3 regions of the Paenarthrobacter sp. TYUT067 genome follow, and region 3 is predicted to be linked to each of the others. Evidence: riboswitches for the same ligand, from Rfam matches in the RefSeq annotation. Region 3 holds a riboswitch; each other region holds the start of a gene.
The links. Region 3 has a riboswitch for S-adenosylmethionine ahead of MOD31_RS01955 (aminotransferase class V-fold PLP-dependent enzyme). Riboswitches for the same ligand answer to the same signal wherever they lie in the genome.
Positions count from the first base shown of each region.

Region 1: it holds a riboswitch for S-adenosylmethionine, as region 3 does, so the genes downstream of both, MOD31_RS14520 (homoserine O-acetyltransferase) here and MOD31_RS01955 (aminotransferase class V-fold PLP-dependent enzyme) in region 3, are expected to answer to the same signal.
Region 2: it holds a riboswitch for S-adenosylmethionine, as region 3 does, so the genes downstream of both, MOD31_RS10015 (DUF1737 domain-containing protein) here and MOD31_RS01955 (aminotransferase class V-fold PLP-dependent enzyme) in region 3, are expected to answer to the same signal.

Region 1 covers NZ_JAMOIT010000015.1:47,393-53,029, forward strand. Annotated here, with positions in the region: gene MOD31_RS14505 (SGNH/GDSL hydrolase family protein) at 1-452, shown strand, start outside; gene MOD31_RS14510 (winged helix DNA-binding domain-containing protein) at 482-1,657, shown strand; gene MOD31_RS14515 (hypothetical protein) at 1,739-2,188, shown strand; gene MOD31_RS14520 (homoserine O-acetyltransferase) at 2,243-3,364, opposite strand; SAM riboswitch class IV at 3,380-3,496, opposite strand; gene MOD31_RS14525 (bifunctional o-acetylhomoserine/o-acetylserine sulfhydrylase) at 3,660-5,000, opposite strand; gene MOD31_RS14530 (VOC family protein) at 5,201-5,637, shown strand, end outside.
Region 2 covers NZ_JAMOIT010000009.1:76,503-82,139, reverse strand. Annotated here, with positions in the region: gene MOD31_RS10035 (UDP-N-acetylglucosamine 1-carboxyvinyltransferase) at 1-817, shown strand, start outside; gene MOD31_RS10030 (hypothetical protein) at 1,091-1,717, opposite strand; gene MOD31_RS10025 (O-succinylhomoserine sulfhydrylase) at 1,728-2,936, opposite strand; gene MOD31_RS10020 (rhodanese-like domain-containing protein) at 2,937-3,347, opposite strand; gene MOD31_RS10015 (DUF1737 domain-containing protein) at 3,344-3,607, opposite strand; SAM riboswitch class IV at 3,621-3,732, opposite strand; gene MOD31_RS10010 (SulP family inorganic anion transporter) at 3,819-5,519, opposite strand.
Region 3 covers NZ_JAMOIT010000002.1:102,486-108,122, forward strand. Annotated here, with positions in the region: gene MOD31_RS01940 (MFS transporter) at 1-34, shown strand, start outside; gene MOD31_RS01945 (metal-dependent transcriptional regulator) at 85-798, opposite strand; gene MOD31_RS01950 (class I SAM-dependent methyltransferase) at 808-1,632, opposite strand; gene MOD31_RS01955 (aminotransferase class V-fold PLP-dependent enzyme) at 1,753-3,162, opposite strand; SAM riboswitch class IV at 3,196-3,309, opposite strand; gene hisN (histidinol-phosphatase) at 3,480-4,292, opposite strand; gene MOD31_RS01965 (ribosome small subunit-dependent GTPase A) at 4,348-5,463, opposite strand; gene aroA (3-phosphoshikimate 1-carboxyvinyltransferase) at 5,466-5,637, opposite strand, start outside.

The DNA.
Region 1 (5,637 bases), on a different contig from region 3:
CCGTGGTCCTTTTCAACGGCCCGGACACGGCAGCATCGGTTCTGGGGCGTATCCGCGGCAAGGTTGCCATTTACAACGAGAACCTCCGGACCGTGGCTGCACGCCACGACGCCATCATCGCGGACATGTGGTCCTTGCGGCAGCTGGCAGACCCCCAAATGTGGGATGCCGACCGCCTGCATTTCTCCCCGCTGGGCCATCACACCATCGCCATGATGGTGCTGGACGCACTGAACGTCCACCACACTCTTGAGCCCCTGATGCCAAAGTCCCTGCCGCCGCGCACGTGGCGTGAGGCGAGGTCTTCGGACCTCGTCTGGGCCCGCGAGTACTTTGTCCCATGGGTGATCCGGAGGCTTCGGCATCAGTCCTCCGGCGATGGCATCAGTCCAAAACGTCCGACGCCGGGTCCCGTCTTCGGTTCCACCGGCACCCTGTTGCCACGCCGCTGACGTGACGCTTCTTCGCCGCGAGGTCCGCCATGCCGGGTGGTAGCTCCCTGTCCGCGGAGAGCGTCCGGCGGATACGGCTCCGGCGGCAACAACTGCGGGCCCCCCACGCCGGAGGCCATGCGGACGTGGTCCGTAACCTCCTGGCCGTCCAGTCACAGGAGTTCGCTTATGCGAGGTGGACCCTCGCGCAGAGAAGCTCCGCCGGCTCGCCACCGGTGGTCACGGCCGCGGACGTGGAGCAGGCCGTAGCGGACGGAACCATCCTGCGGACACACATCCTCCGCCCCACCTGGCACTTCGTGCACCGGGACGACCTCGGCTGGTTGATGGGATTGTCCGCAGACCGCCTCCACCAAGGCAACAAAGGCATGTACCGCCAGACGGGAATCGATGAGGACGCTGCTACCGCAAGCGGCCGGATCCTGGCCGCGGCCGTGGCGGACGGGGCCCACAAAACGCGGGAGGAACTGGCCGCAGTCCTGGGACAAGCCGGCTTCCCCAGCAAGGGCCTGGGCTTCATCTATCACCTCATGCACGCAGAAATCAGCCGTGTCCTGGTCAGCGGCTCCCCCGTCCGTTCCGCCGGCGGCGCCCTGAAACAAACGTATGCCTTGTTCGAGGAACGCGTTCCCGGGTTCCTAACCTCACCGTTGGCCGGGGAGGATCGTGAACAGGCACTTGGGCAATTGGCGCTGCGATACTTCAGCAGCCGGGGCCCCGCAACAGTCAAAGACTGTGCGGTGTGGTCCGGGTTGACCATGAAAGACGTGAAGCGGGGAATCGACGTGGCTGAGGAGATCTCCCCCGGGAGCCTGGGCACTGTTCACTTTGATGGCCTGGAGTTTTATCTGGCATCCGAAGAAGCGAGGGCTCTCACCAACGGCCACCATCCTTCAGCGATTAAGGACGCCGGGCTCCCCCGCCTGGACCTCATCCAGTGCTACGACGAATACGTGATGGGCTACTCACAGTCCCGGCACTTCCTTGGTGGAACGGCGCCATACTTCCCCGAGGACAACGGACCCATGCACGTGGTCCTGGTGGACGGCAGGCTGGCTGGGTGGTGGCGCCACGGTTTCTCCGGCGGGGCCTGCGAACTCGATGTCCGCATGAACCGGCCGGCAACTGCAGCAGAGCAGGACGCCTTGCAGGCCGAGGCGGATCGTTACGGCCTGTTCCTGGGCATGGAGACCAAGCTGGTGTGAAATAGCCGAGGCTTGTTCCGGGAGACGGGCCGCGTCCAGGTGGCAGGACTAAGCTGGGTTAAGACCTAGGAGGCCTGCACTGTGAACAATCTGATCTTCTGGATCATCGTCTGCTCGTGGCTGATTCCCCTCGGAATCCGCATGTACAACCGCTCCCGGGCGCGCCGGATCCAGAACGACACCTTCCGCGGCCCGGGGTACCCGCCGCAGAACCTGCCGGGACCGGGGTATCCGCCGCAGAATTACCAGCAGCAGGATTACCCGGGACAGGGCTACCCGGCGCAAAGGTACCCTTCACCGGGCTACCCGGGCTACCCGTCCGAGCCCACCGTCATCCGCCCTGTGGATGACGCGCCGCAGTCCGTGCCGCCGTCGAACCCGTCATCCCCCACCCCGTTCGCCTCGACGAGCGGGTCCGAGCCGCAAGGATACCGGGCTCGCAAGCTGGCCGAGCTGGATACAAAATTCAGCAACGGCGAGATCGCCATGGAGGATTACATGCGGCAGCGCGGCGAGATCATGAATGGCTGAACTGCCTGGCATCGGACGTTCCTTGCCGTTTAAGCAGGGTCAGCACACCAGCGTTTAGGCGAAAAACGCTTCGCGGAGCTGGGCTGAGAGCTGGCCGATTTCGGTGAGGAAGCCATCATGGCCGATCGGCGCTTCAATGACGTGGACCGGCACCTCGCCAGGCAGCGCAGCGGCCAGTTCCCGGGACTGGGCCGGGAAGTAGAGCCTGTCACTGTCCACAGCCGCCACGAAGAACTCCGCCGTGGCACCCGAAAGCGCCGCTTCCAACGATCCGCGCCCCCTGGTGACGTCGTGGGACATCAGTGCCTCGGTGATGGCGATGTAGCTGTTGGCGTCAAAGCGGCGGACCAGTTTGGTTCCTTGGTGGTCCAGGTAGCTTTCCACCTGATACCGGCCCCGCTCGCCCAATGCTGCGGCGGCGAGCGGAGTCTCCTGGTGCTGGGCTTGCCGGCCAAAGCGGACGTCCAGCTCCAGTGCCGAGCGGTAGGTGATGTGGGCGATGCGCCGGGCCAAAGCCAAACCGTGCTCAGGCGCGGGGCCACCGTAGTAGTCGCCGTTGTTGAAATTCGGGTCCTGCCTGATGGCCAGGGTTTGTGCCTGGGCAAAAGCAATCTGCTCGGCCGTGCTGTAGGCGCCTACGGCGATGACTGCGCAGCGTTTGACCCGATGGGGGTATGTCACAGCCCACTCAAGGGCGCGTGCGCCGCCCATGGATCCGCCCAATACGGCGTGCCAGGCGTCGATTCCCAGGGTATCGGCGAGGCGCGACTCTGCCTCTGTGCTGTCGCGCAGGGTGACCAGCGGGAATCGCGAGCCCCACGGGCGTCCGTCCGGGGCTTCGGATGATGGACCGGTGCTGCCGTAACAGCCGCCCACGATGTTGATGGAGATGACAAAGAACTTGTTGGTGTCGATGGTGGCACCCGGACCAACGAGTTGCTCCCACCATCCTTCCTCGTCCGTGGCTCCGCGGGCTACGTGCGTACTGCCGGTGAGTGCGTGCTGGATGAGCACCGCGTTGGAGGCATCCGCGTTCAGCTGCCCCCAGGTCTCATAGGCGAGTACGACGTCGGGGAGGAATCCGCCGGCTTCAAGTTCCAGTGGGCCGATGCCGGCGTACTTGACGGTTCCGTCTTCTTCTCCGGATTTTGGAAGGGCTGTAGCAGTAATGGTCATTCCTTTGACACCTTAACCTCGCGCTTGCCCGTCGCCTTGCGTGCGAACAGGCCAGGTCTTCACCCGGGGCACCCCACCGCGGAGGAGGGTTGCCGGCCAGCAAGCCGGGGCTGTGTGCTGGCACTCATGACCTAATACGAAGAGTCTAGGAAACACAGGGGGGTTCTGGCGAAGAATGTGACAACAGTGTGACGGTCAAAGGTCATTTCGTTCGCCTACGAGCACCCGCCACTGCCGCCCGGCGAATTTTCGTCGGCGCGGGCGGCAGTCGGTCTGGTGCGTTGGGCCGTGGGCGTCAGGCGCCCTTGGCAGCCCGGAATCCGGCTTCGAGGTCCGCGATGATGTCATCTACGTGCTCGATACCGACGGACAAGCGCACCAGGCCCGGGTTGACGCCGGCAACAAGTTGCTGCTCCGCGGTCAGCTGACTGTGCGTCGTCGACGCCGGGTGGATGACCAGCGAGCGGACGTCACCTATGTTGGCAACGTGCGAGTGCAGTTCCAGACCATCCACAAAACGCTTGCCCGCTTCCACGCCACCCTTGATGTTGAAGGCAACGATTGCCCCCGTGCCCTTGGGTCCGTACTTCCGGCCACGGTCATACCACGGGCTGGATGGCAGGCCCGCGTAGGCGACCGATTCGACGTCGTCGTGGCTTTCAAGCCACTCAGCTACCTTGGTGGCGTTCGCTACGTGACGCTCCACGCGCAGGCTCAAGGTCTCCAACCCCTGGGCAATGAGGAAGGCGTTGAACGGAGACACGGCCGAGCCGAGATCACGAAGCAACTGGACGCGGGCCTTGAGGATGTAGGAGAGGTTGGCACCCAACGCACCGTCCTTGCCGAGGTCCCTGGCGTAAACCAGCCCGTTGTAGCTGGGGTCCGGGGTGTTGAAGCCGGGGAAGCGTTCCGGGTCCTTGCCGAAGTCGAAGTTGCCGGAGTCCACAATCACGCCGGCAATTGCGGAACCGTGACCGCCCAGATACTTGGTTGCCGAGTGGACCACAATGTCAGCGCCCCACTCGATGGGACGAATGAGGTACGGCGTTGACAGGGTGTTGTCCACGATCAGGGGCACGCCGGCCTCGTGGGCGACGCGTGCGATGCCCTCGATGTCCAGCACGTCCTGCCGCGGGTTGGAGACAACCTCGCCGAAGAACAGCTTGGTGTTCGGCTGGACGGCGTCACGCCACTGATCCAGCTTGTCCGGGTCCTCCACGAAGGTGACGGAGATGCCGAATTTCTTCAGAGTGTGTGCAAGCAAGTTGTAGGTGCCGCCGTACAGGCTGGGGCTCGCCACGATGTGGTCGCCGGCCTCAGCAATGTTCAGGATGGCGAACGTCTCCGCGGCTTGTCCTGAGCTAAGCAGGAGTGCTCCCAGGCCACCTTCCAGGCTCGCGATCCGCTGCTCCACGGCATCCTGCGTCGGGTTGCCGATCCGGGTGTAGATGGGTGCGAGCTCCGCCAGGGCGAAGCGGTTGGCAGCGCTCTCGGCACTGGGGAACACGAAGGACGTGGTCTGGTAGATGGGAAGCGAGCGCGCTCCGGTGGCTGAGTCCGGCTCCTGGCCTGCGTGGATTTGGCGGGTTTCGAAAGACCATCCTTGGGACATGGAGTTCTCCTGTTCGTGACGCATGGGTTTGGCAGCAGTGTGGTGCAGCTGAACTGGGGCCAGTCTAGGAACTGTCCGGAAGTCAGAACAGCTTTATGACGCCGATGGAATCTTTCGGTCTCTTCGCGTCCTCGCATGACGCCCATAGCGAAAGTTACACAGATCCCACCTTAGTTAGGCTTGACTTAGCTGAGACACTGATCACAAAGTGCCAAGATGAAGCCATGCGCATGGATCACGTCTCTTACGCCTGTGAACGAGATGGCCTTTTGGCCACTACCGAACGAATTTCCGCGGCATTGGGAGTGGACGCTGTCCGGGGCGGAGTGCACCCGCGCTTCGGTACCCGGAACATGATCATTCCCCTCGCGGATAACAAATACCTGGAAGTTGTGGAGGTCCTGGACCACCCTGCTTCCGACAAAGCACCCTTTGGCCAAGCCGTCCGTGCACGGTCGGCTGCCGGTGGAGGTTGGATGGGCTGGTGCGTCGCCGTTGATGACCTCGCCCCGTTCGAGGACCGCCTTGGCCGCTCCGCCGTTCCGGGCAACCGCAAGTTCCCTGACGGCCGCGAATTGGTGTGGCAGCAGATTGGTATCCTCGGCTTGATCGCCGATCCCCAGGTGCCGTACCTGCTCAAGTGGGAGGGCGACCCCTCACT
Region 2 (5,637 bases), on a different contig from region 3:
CGGCGACACCGTCACGGAGAATGCCATCATGGCGGCCGCCCACCGTGAAGGCACCACCATCATCCGCAACGCCAGCCCTAACTACATGGTGCAGGACCTTTGCTTCTACTTGCAGGGCCTCGGTGTGGAAATTGATGGCGTGGGGACCACAACGCTGAAGATCACCGGGCGTTCCGCCATTGATGTGGACATTGAGTACTTCCCGTCCGAAGACCCGATTGAGGCCATGAGCCTGATCACCGCAGGCATCGTGACCAACTCAGAGGTCACCATCCGCAGGGTGCCCATCGAGTTCATGGAAATTGAGCTTGCCACCCTGGAACAGATGGGCCAGAACCTCGAGGTATCCGGGGAATACATGGCACGCAACGGACGCACCAGGCTGGTGGACGTCACCACCAAGCCGTCGGAGCTTCACGCCCCACAGGACAAGATCCACCCCATGCCGTTCCCCGGCCTGAATATCGACAACCTGCCGTTCTTCGCAGTGATCGCAGGCAACGCCGAGGGCCAGACCATGATCCACGACTGGGTGTACGAGAACCGAGCCATCTACCTGACGGAACTCAACAAATTGGGCGCACAGGTGCAGTTGCTGGATCCGCACCGAATCTACGTCAACGGACCCACCAAATGGCGTGCCGCGGAAATCGGCTGCCCGCCGGCCCTCCGCCCGGCCGCTTGCCTGCTCCTTGCCATGTTGGCAGCCAGGGGCACCTCCGAACTTCGCAACATCTACGTGATTGAGCGCGGCTATGAGGACCTTGCAGAGCGACTGAACACCATTGGCGCGAAAATCGAGTACTTCCAGGACTGACGCTGGCGCTGCTTGGACAGCCGGCGGCACCCGTTAGTGCTTTTGGCGCTCCCTTTTCCGCCGGCCGCACCCGTATGTGCCGGCCGCACCCGTAAGTGTTTTTGGCGCTCCCGTTTCCGCCGTTTGCGCCAGATACCTCTGGTGCGGATGGCGGGAACTGGTGCGGAACGGACCGGGAGCCGGCCTCAGCCCTGTCCCCACTCGGCCTCCTGACGCGGAATGCGGGGTACTGCCCCCGCGCGCATCAGGAACGACCTCCCATGCTGACCCGGGTCAGGAGGCCTTTGCGTCCTGTTCTTCCCACGTCATCAGGTAGGCGCCGACGAGTCCCTCCACCAGATAGAAGCAGAACGGCGGGATGTCCTTTTTGGCTGCCAGGATGGCACCGTAAACGGGTGCGCTGGCCGCAGCCGTGATACCAATCCAGCGGCTTGCGGGTAAGGAAAGAAGGCTCCCGCCGAGCGCGGCCAACGCCACAACATGCAGCCCGGAGTACGCCAGGAACGGCGCGTTGGATCCCCTGCGGTAGGCGAACCCTTCAAGGTCGGATGCTCGCCGGGCGAGGCTTGAGACGAAGAACGGGGCGCCCGCGAGTAAGGCGGCGGCTGCACCGAAAGCCCACTTCCTCGCCCTCCGATGCGATGCGTTTCCTTGAACGGCATCTTGGTCCTGAACAGCGCGGGCAAAGGCGGCGAATCCCACCGGCACTGCAACTGTTCCCACGGCGGTAAGGTGCTGACCCACGATCCAGCCGCGCTGTCCGGCTGTGAGCATGCGCAGCCGCTCGGCGTTGTTGGGGGTGATGTAAACGCGTGAGACTGGAGAGATTCCTACGAACCACACCACCGTGCCGGCAACGATGACCGCTCCGGCACGGCGATAGGGATGGTTCCCGCTCATGGCAGCAAGGTTAGACCTGTTTGAGGGCCTTCTCCAGATCCAGGATGAGGTCGTTTACATCTTCAAGCCCTACGGACAGGCGGACAACACCATCCGAAAGCCCGATCGCCGCCCGCCCCTCCGGTCCCATGGCCCGGTGGGTGGTGGTGGCAGGGTGGGTGATGAGGGATTTGGAGTCGCCCAGGTTGTTGGAGATGTCAATGACGGAGAGACCGTCGAGCAAGGCGAAGGCAGCCTCTTTGGCTGATCGTCCGGCCGAAGGAGATAGCTCAAAGGTCAGGACGGTGCCGCCCGCCTTCATCTGCTTCGCCGCAAGTTCGTACTGCGGGTGAGACTTTAACAGCGGGTACTTGACCCAGCTGATGGCGGGTTGCTGCTCGAGCCACTCTGCGATCTTCAACGCGGATGCCGAGCTGTGGTTTACACGCAGTCCGATGGTCTCCAAGCCCTTGGTCAGCACCCAGGCGTTGAACGCGGATAGTGAAGGGCCGGTGTGCCGCATGAGTTGCTTGACGGGGCCGTCGATGAATTCTTTGGTGCCCAGGATCGCGCCGCCAAGGACGCGTCCCTGGCCGTCGATGTGCTTGGTGCCGGAGTAAACAATGACGTCGGCTCCCAGCTCACCGCAGCGTTGTAGCAGGGGCGTGGCAAAGACGTTGTCCACCACCACGGTGGCCCCGGCAGCATGCGCCAGTTCGCTCACCGCCGCGATGTCCACGATCTCCTGCATGGGGTTGGACGGGGATTCGAAGAAGACCGCGGTAGTTGGTTCGGAAAGGGCTTCGCGCCATTGATCCAAGTCCGGGCCGTCGACGAAGACCGTGTGAACGCCCCACCGTGGCAGGATCTCATTGAGGATCACAAAGCAGGAACCGAACAGGGAACGGGCGGCAACCACGCGGTCACCGGCAGCCAGCAGGGCACCCAAGGCAGTGAAGACCGCGGACATACCTGACGCAGTCGCAAAGCAGGCTTCGGTTCCTTCGAGCAGGCGCAGCCGCTCCTGGAACGTTGCAACGGAAGGGTTGCCGTAGCGGGAGTAAACGAAACGTTCGTCCTCACCGGTGAAGGCGCGCTCGGCGGCAGCAGCGGATTCGTAGACGAAACCGGAGTTCAGAAAAACGGGCTCGGACGTTTCCTGGAAGTTGGTACGGTCAAGGCCACCGCGGACGGCCTGGGTATCAGGGCTCCACCCGGCGGCATCGGGATTAAAAGTCACTTACTCAGTCCCCAGATTCGTCGGCAGGCCACGGTTCTTCCAACCGTTGACGGTGCGCTCACCATAGCGGTCCGGTTCACCTTCAAAGCCCTCCAAGACGTTGTAGGCAGTGAAACCGGCTTGCGTGGCGGCGATGGCTGCGGAGATGGAGCGCTGGCCGGAACGGCATAGGAACACCAGCTCAACGCCGTGGTCCTCGGGTGCCTGCTGACGCAAGTCCTCGATGAAGCGGGAGTTGGGGATGCCGCCGGCGAGGTTCCACTGGATGAACAGGGGATCGTTTTCCGTGGCTTTGGTGTCGGGGATACCGATGTGGGCCCACTCGCCCTCGGTGCGGACGTCCACCAGGATGGCACCTTCTTCGAGTTTGGCCCACGCATCCTGCGGGGTCAGGTCACCTGCGTAGCTCATGCGTGTCCCTCGAATGCTTCGTCGTCGTCGCTCTCAAGCTGGTCAACGGCACTGGCAACGGCGGCATCGGCATTGGCGATCGCGGCGGGCAGCACCACTGCTTGGGCAACGATGACGTCGGTGCCGTTGAACGTGGCAGCCGGGCTGCCATGGAGCACATAGCCCTCCGCGAGGGCGCTGTGGATCCGCTCGCAGAAATCACGGGTGTCCGGGCCAGTAATCAGGCGATAGGAAAGTTTTTCTTCAGTGGGTTCAGGCATAGCTGGTGCTCCTCAGTCACGCTTGCAGTTCGAGTTGTCGATACGCCGAGTAGTCACCTGAGGCACCCCGCCGGAGAGAGGGTTGCCGACCAGCAAGTCAGGGCTTCGCGCTGGTACTCATTACTCAAGAAAAACGTAACATCCGCGGGCCTCGGGCTGCACTTGCGGGCTGGTGTCCGGCCGTCATGTTGCGTAATCGGCGGTGCTTCCCTTATGCGTTTTTCAGTGCGCGCACGGCTGCGCCCACAGTGGGGAAGAAGTGCTCGGGCGTAAAACGGGCTGCAGTGCCCAGACGGAGTAGTTTGTCTTTGACAGGCCCCTTCAGTTCGGCGAACACTAAATCCACGCCTTTGCGGGCCAGCCATTCGTCCAATGTGACCAGGTCATCCAGCGCCGTAGTGTCGATCCCGGTGATGGGCTCCGCGGCGAGGATGACATGGGTAACCGGATCCGCGGTCTCCTTCGGGGCTTCGTCCAGTTGCTCCCGGACAAAGGCAGCCAGGACCTGCCCATTACCGAAGAACAGGGGCGCATCAAAGCGGAGGATGAGGAGTCCGGGGATGCGCTCGCCTTCGGGGTGCCGCTCCAGATCGTGATAGCCAGGGAGCCCTTCTTCGGCGCCGAGTTCTGTCCGGTACGGATCCCAGGCCCGCCGAACAAAGTCCAAAAGCGCCAAGGCAATGGCCACCACGATTCCCTGCAGTACCCCAACGGTGAGGACGCCCAGGAACGCAGCCAGCATGACCACGGATTCGCTTCGGCTCAGGCTGAAGAGCCGCCTAACACCGGCGGGGTCGGCCAAGGCAATTGCCGCAGCGATGACGACGGCCGCCAGGGTGGCCGAAGGCAGGTACCCGGTCACTCCGGGAGCCAGCAGCATGAAAGCCAGAACCAGCACCGCACCAACCACCCCGGTCATCTGGGATTTGGCGCCGGCGTCCACAGCCACGGGCGTCCGCGAGGTACTGCCGGATATAGGGAACCCGCCCAGCAAGCCGGTGGCTGCGTTGGCTGCCCCCAACGCCGCCATCTCCCGGTTGCCCGAGACTCTCTTTCCCTCCTTCGCTGCCAATGTCTGGGACAGGACGCCAGTGTCTGCGAAAGCCATGAGGGCAATACCGGCCGCAGCGGGAAGCAGCATCAGAGCGTCAGCCCAGCCAATGCCGCCGAGCGCGGGCATCGGCAGCCCCTGCGGCAAAACCCCGGTGACCTTGACGTCGTCGTTCAGGCCCCAAACAGCCGTTGCAACGCACGAGCCGACCACCGCCAGCAGGACGCCAGGTACCTTCCACTTCAGCAGCCGCGGGATCCAAATGAGGGCCAGGGAACCGACGCCTAGCAGCAGCGCGGTGACATTGACCCCGCCGCCCAGCAACCCGGTGGTGACCTTCGCGAGCTTTTGCCAGATGTCGCCGTCGGCCTCTATCCCCAGGAACGCCGGAAGCTGCGATAACGCCACCAGCAAGGCGATTCCGTTCAGGTATCCGAGCCTGATGGGTTTGGACAGCAGCCCGGTGATGGCACCGAGTTTCAGGGCGGAGCCCGCGAGCATGATCACCCCGATCAACACAGCCAACAGCCCGGCGAGTGCCACCGATCTTTCACTGCTGCCGGCTGCGAGCGGAACAATAGCTGCGGCGATCATGGGGGCAAGGGATGAATCGGGTCCCAAGACGAGAATGCGGGACGGCCCCACCACGGCGTAAACCAGCAACGGAATCACCGTGGCGTAGAGCCCTGTGACGGGTGGCAAACCGGCCGCCTGCGCGTAGGCCATGCCCGCAGGCACCAGCAGGGCAAAGAGCGCAGCACCCGCCACGGCGTCGTGCCGCAGCCATTCACGTTTGTACCCCTTGAGTGCCCAGACGCCCCAAAGGCGGTCCTTGGCGGAAGTGCGGGTGGCTGAACTCATACAGCGATCATTCCGGACGCATGGTGTTTGCGGAACAAGGCGAACGCCGTATGTGGAAATCCATACCGTCATGGGCGGGGCCCAAATGTGACGTCCCGGGAGCATAATTGACCCAGTA
Region 3 (5,637 bases):
CGACGACGGCGGGCCGGGCGGGCAGGTCAACTGACCTCGGGCGCGCACGGGCTCAGACGCGAACGGGATCAGGCGCGAACGGACTCAGCGGGCGGGAAGAACGCAGCCTTCGTGCGTCTCGGAGCTCTGGACCCACAGAGCTGACGTGATTTCATCCGCGAGATCGAATTCCCGGCCACGGGAGCCGCTGCCGATGCGCACTACCAAAGCTCCGCCAAAGGGTTTACGCCCCACCACTTCCACCGGTGCGTCCAGGGAGATCTCCTCCGAGGCAAGGTAGCGCAGGAGGTCCGGATTTTCGTCGCTGATTCGTGTGATGCGACCCGAGTGGCCCTGATCCAACTCGATCATTCGGTAGGCGTGCGGCAGCTCAACCGATCCATCGGCCGAAGGTATCGGGTCCCCGTGCGGGTCCCGGACAGGATGGCCAAGCTTGGCGGACATGCGTTCGATGAAGGTATCGGACACCGCATGTTCCAACATCTCGGCTTCGTCGTGGACTTCGTCCCAGCTGTATCCGAGTTCCTCAACAAGGTACGTCTCAATGAGCCGGTGCCGGCGCACCATGGAGAGGGCGAGCCGCATGCCTTCAGGGGTCAGTCTGATGGCGCTATAGGGCTGGTGATCAACCAAACCCTGGTCCTTGAGTTTGCGCACCATCTCCGACACTGAGGAATTTGCCACCCCGAGGCGCAGGGCGAGCTGGGATGACGTAATCGGCTTGTCCTGCCACTCCGTGTAGGAGTAGATGACCTTGACGTAGTCCTCAATCGAGGAGGAGGGCGTACTGGTCTTCACACCCCAAGCCTACCGTGGCGCCGGACCCTGAATCTTGAACGCCCGCCAGGTTTGCGTCATGTAGGGCAACCCGATGGTTTCACCTGGGGCATGACCGAGGTGGTCATGGAGGTACCACTCCAGGTTGTGCATGACCTTAGCCCGGGTGGCGTCGTTGGCTCGGAGATAGTAGCTGCGGGATTTGGTGAGTTCCATGATGTCCTCAGGAGTCAGGGCATCCTCCCACTGGGTCAGGTGGCTTTCCAAACCGCCAAACTCCGGGCCAATGACTGGCCGGAAGCCGGGCTTGTGGACATCGCCTGCATGCATGATGCGGGAAAGGCGGTGTACCCAGGGAATGGACGTGTCCAACTGATTCCAGATCAGCCCCAGGACTCCGTGGGGACGCAGGATCCGGGAGATCTCGGTGCTCGCTGCCATGGGCTCACACCAGTGCCAGGCTTGGGCAACGCTGACGACGTCGAATGCTGAGTCCGTCAGTCCAGTTGCCTCTGCCGTTCCCTCCAGCGCGTTGACGAGGGGGTAGCTTTTTCGCAGTTGCTCCAGCATGTCCGTGGAAGGATCGACGGCGGTGACCGCCAGTCCGCGCTGGATAAGGAGTGCCGTGAATTTTCCTGTGCCTGCGCCGAGGTCGGCCGCCGACCTTGCCCCGGGAGGAACGAGCCAATCCAGGGAGTCCCGTGGGTAGCCAGGACGCACACGGTCATAGTGTTCTCCGCCGTCCTGGAAGCTCTGGCCGAGTTCGCGCCGACGGGCAGCGTGGAGCTTGGGACCTCGCGGTCCAGCGGGTCCGGGAATGCCGGCCGCACTGTTTGCGGCGCCCGGGGAACGCAGGGACACGCAGAACTCCTTCACAGGATGGCCAGTAGGTACCCTACGAATTTACCGCAGCGGCCGTTACGCCTGGTCCACAGTGTGCCTGGTCCACAGTGTTTCTAGTCGACTGTGTGTTTTCTAGTCGACTGTGCAGGGAGCTGCTCCCGCAGTGCCCGGAGTGTTGGGCGCCCATTCGGGGTAGGTGCGGTGGTCATTGGCGGGAACCCATCGGCCCTCGTCCACCACGTAGTCCCAACCCAATCCGTCGCGCTTGAGCCCTTGGATGCCTGCGAGCAGCCTGGAAGCGTCCTCCAACCGGGAGCCGACGCCGAAGCTGGCACGCAGAGAGCCTGAGGGGAGCCCCAGGCGCTTGAGGAGCGGGTGGGCGCAGAAGCGGCCATCCCGCAGGCCCACTCCGTGCTCTGCTGCCAGGTAGGCGGCCACCAATCCGGCGTCGAATCCTTCGACGGAGAAATTGACCACACCGATGGTGTCCAAGGAGTCTGTAAAGATCTTGTGCACGGTCACGCCGTCGATGGCTTCCAGGCCTTCCACCAAGTAGGAGCGGATGGCGGTTTCATGGGCGTGCCACTCGTCCTGGTCCAACCCGGCCAGCACCTGGGTGGCACGGGCGAGGGTTGCGGCACCCAGAACATTGGGCGAGCCGCCCTCGTGCCGCGCAGGGCCTGCCGCCCAGCTAACGGAGTCCAATCGGGCTTCACGGACCGCGCCGCCACCGGCCAGGTGCGGAGTGCCGGCGTCGAGCCAGTCGGGACGGCCCACCACAACGCCGGCGCCGAAGGGGGCGTAGAGCTTGTGTCCGGAGAAGACCACGTAGTCCACGTCTGCCTCGGTGATGTTGATCCGACGGTGCGGTGCGAGTTGGGCGGCATCCACCACAATCCGTGCACCGTACTGGTGGGCCAGGGAAGCAAGCTCTGCGATGGGTAGGATCTCACCGGTGACGTTGGAGGCTCCGGTCACCGCAAGCAGGCTGACACCGCCTTGGGCCAGCTCCCCGCGGAGTTTGTCCAGGGTCTCGGCCAAGGTTGGTGCCGCTACGACGCTGCGGTGCGGGACACCCTGCCACGGAAGCAGGTTGGCGTGGTGTTCGATATCCAGGTAGAGGACCTCACCTGCGGGCTTGCCGTCAATCAGCGGAAGGCAGCCGGCCAGCAGGTTCAAGGAGTCCGTGGTGTTCCGGGTGAAGATGACAGAATCATCTGCCCGCCCGCCAACGAATCCGCGGACGATGTTCCGTGAATTTTCGTACACCGAGGTGCTGATCTGGGAGGCGTAGCCCGCGCCGCGGTGGACACTCGCATAGTAGGGAAGGACTTCGTTGAGGTACGCCGAGACGATGGTCAACGCCGGAGCCGATGCCCCGTAGTCGAGGTTTGCGTAGCGAACGTGTCCGCCCTGAATCAGGGGCGCTTGCAACTCGGCGCCGGTAACAGCTGCCAGCGGCCGTGCAGCGGCGGCTGTCTCTGCTGTGGTTTCTGCGGCGAAGGACGGAATGATGTTTGAGTCGAACGTGACAGTGCTCATAGGACCTCACTCAAGAGGGACCCCCCCACAGGGAATCCGCGCTTGCCGCATCCGTTCCGGACCGGCCGGGTCGTCACCCGGGGCACCCCACCGCGAATGGAGGGTTGCCGGCCAGCAAACCGGGGTTTAGCGCTGGCACTCGTGACCTGTAAAAAGGCTAAAGCACGTCCGGGGGCCCTTCCAAAGCCGCTGCCGATTGTTAAGCCCTTTGTTACGTCGGAGCCATAATGCGCGTTTTGTCGAATAAAAAACGGCGGAGACCCCCAAAAGGGGGCTGCCGCCGTCGAATATTCCGTTCCTGCTGGTTTGCAGGAGGACTAGAGAAGATCGTCCAAGCCGGGGTTGAGCCGCTTGAGGACCTCGGAGTGAAGGATCGAGTTGGTGGCCAGTGCATTGCCGCCGAAGGGACCGTCTTCGCCTTCCAGGGAGGTGAAACGTCCACCGGCCTCAGTGACGATGGGCACGAGTGCTGCCATGTCATAAAGGTTCAGCTCGGGCTCGCAGGCGATGTCCACTGCGCCCTCGGCCACGAGACAGTACGACCAGAAGTCACCATAGGCGCGCGTGCGCCAAACATCTTCGGTGAGGTCCAGGAATTCGTCAAGATTGCCGCGTTCCTTCCAGCCCGAGAGGCTGGAGTAGGACATGGAGGCGTCCGCCAAACTGGAGACGTTGGAAACTTTGAGGCGCGTGGCCGAGGCGAGGGACCGGCCCATGTAGGCGCCCATGTCCTTGGCGGCCCACCAGCGTTTCCCCAATGCCGGGGCGCTCACAACGCCCACCACAGGTTCGCCGTCGTCCACGAGGGCAATCAACGTTGCCCACACCGGAACACCCCGGACGAAGTTCTTGGTTCCGTCGATGGGGTCGATGATCCAACGGCGCGAGCCGTGGCCGCTGCTGCCGAACTCCTCGCCCAGGACCGCATCACGTGGGCGCGAGCGGGACAGCTGGCCGCGGATAGCTTCCTCAGCGGCCTTGTCAGCGTCAGTGACCGGCGTGAGGTCGGGCTTGGTTTCGATCTTGAGGTCCAGTGCCTTGAAGCGATCCATGGTCTGGGCATCGACTGAATCAGCGAGGACGTGGGCCAGGCGCAGGTCATCGTTGTACGTGGAAACGGGATGGGTCATGCCACCAAACTATCCTGAATCGTTCGCCTCATTGGGGACGTGAAGCCGGTAACGATCAGTTGACGGTGCCCAGTTCCTTGGTCTCTTTCGCCTCGAGTCTTGGGTCTGCACCCAACAGGCGGCGCAGGGAGGCCAACCGTGCTACTCCTGATGGTCCTGCGTGGCCATCGTTCACCCATGCATCCAGCCCGCAATTGGTGGCGGTTGCACTGTGCTTGCAGCCGCGGTCGCAGGTTTCCGTGCCGGGCTCAAGGTCCGGGAACGAATGGAGGATCCGGTCCGGGTCCACATGCGCCAGGCCGAAGGAACGGATGCCGGGCGTATCGATAATCCAGCTGCCGGACGGGGCGTCGTCCAGCTTCAGCGCCAAGGCCGAGGATGAGGTGTGCCGGCCACGGCCCGTCACCGCATTGACTCCGCCCGTGGCGCGCTCCGCCCCCGTCAGTGCGTTAACCATGGTGGATTTGCCGACACCCGAGTGGCCCAGCATGACGGTGACTTTGCCACCTAGATGTGAGCGGAGCTGGGATACGGCGTCCTTGTCCAGCCGGGCTGAGAGTCCATCATCCGAGCGGGCATCAATGCCGCCGGCCTCGGAGTCAGCCGTACGGCTGATAATCACGGGAAAGTCCAAGCTCAGGTAATTGGCAAGGAGCTCCGCCGGATCCTTGACGTCCGCCTTGGTGATCAGCAGCAACGGCTCGATGCCGGCGTCGTATGCCGCAACCAGGGCACGATCAATAAACCCGGTGCGTGGTTCCGGGTTGGCCGCCGCAACAACCACAACAAGCTGATCGGCGTTGGCTACAACTACCCGTTCTATGGGGTCGGTATCGTCAGCGCTGCGGCGAAGAAGCGTCTTCCGCTCTTCCACCCGGACAAGCCGCGCCAAAGTGTCGGGGGACCCGGAGACGTCACCTACCAGCGCGACGAAGTCCCCTGGGACAACGGGATTTCGCCGCAGCTCACGGGCGCGGGCTGCAATCACGATCCGCTCGTTGGCGGAATCTTCGCCAACAATTGCCCGGTAGCGCCCGCGGTCCACAGTGATGATCCTGCCTATCACGGCGTCATCGTGGCTGGGGCGGTCCTTGGTGCGGGGCCTGGATCCCTTTTTGCTGGGACGGATCCGGACGTCGGATTCGTCCCAGGAACGTGCGTCACGGCCCATGGTCAGTTACTGGCCTCATCAAGATCGTCGCTGTCATCTGTTTGCTGCAACATGGCCGCCCACATCTGTGGGAATTCCGGCATGGTTTTTGACGTCGTGGCGATGTCTTCGACTTGTACGCCTTCGACGGCCAGACCAAGGATCGCGCCGGCAGTAGCCATGCGGTGGTCGGCG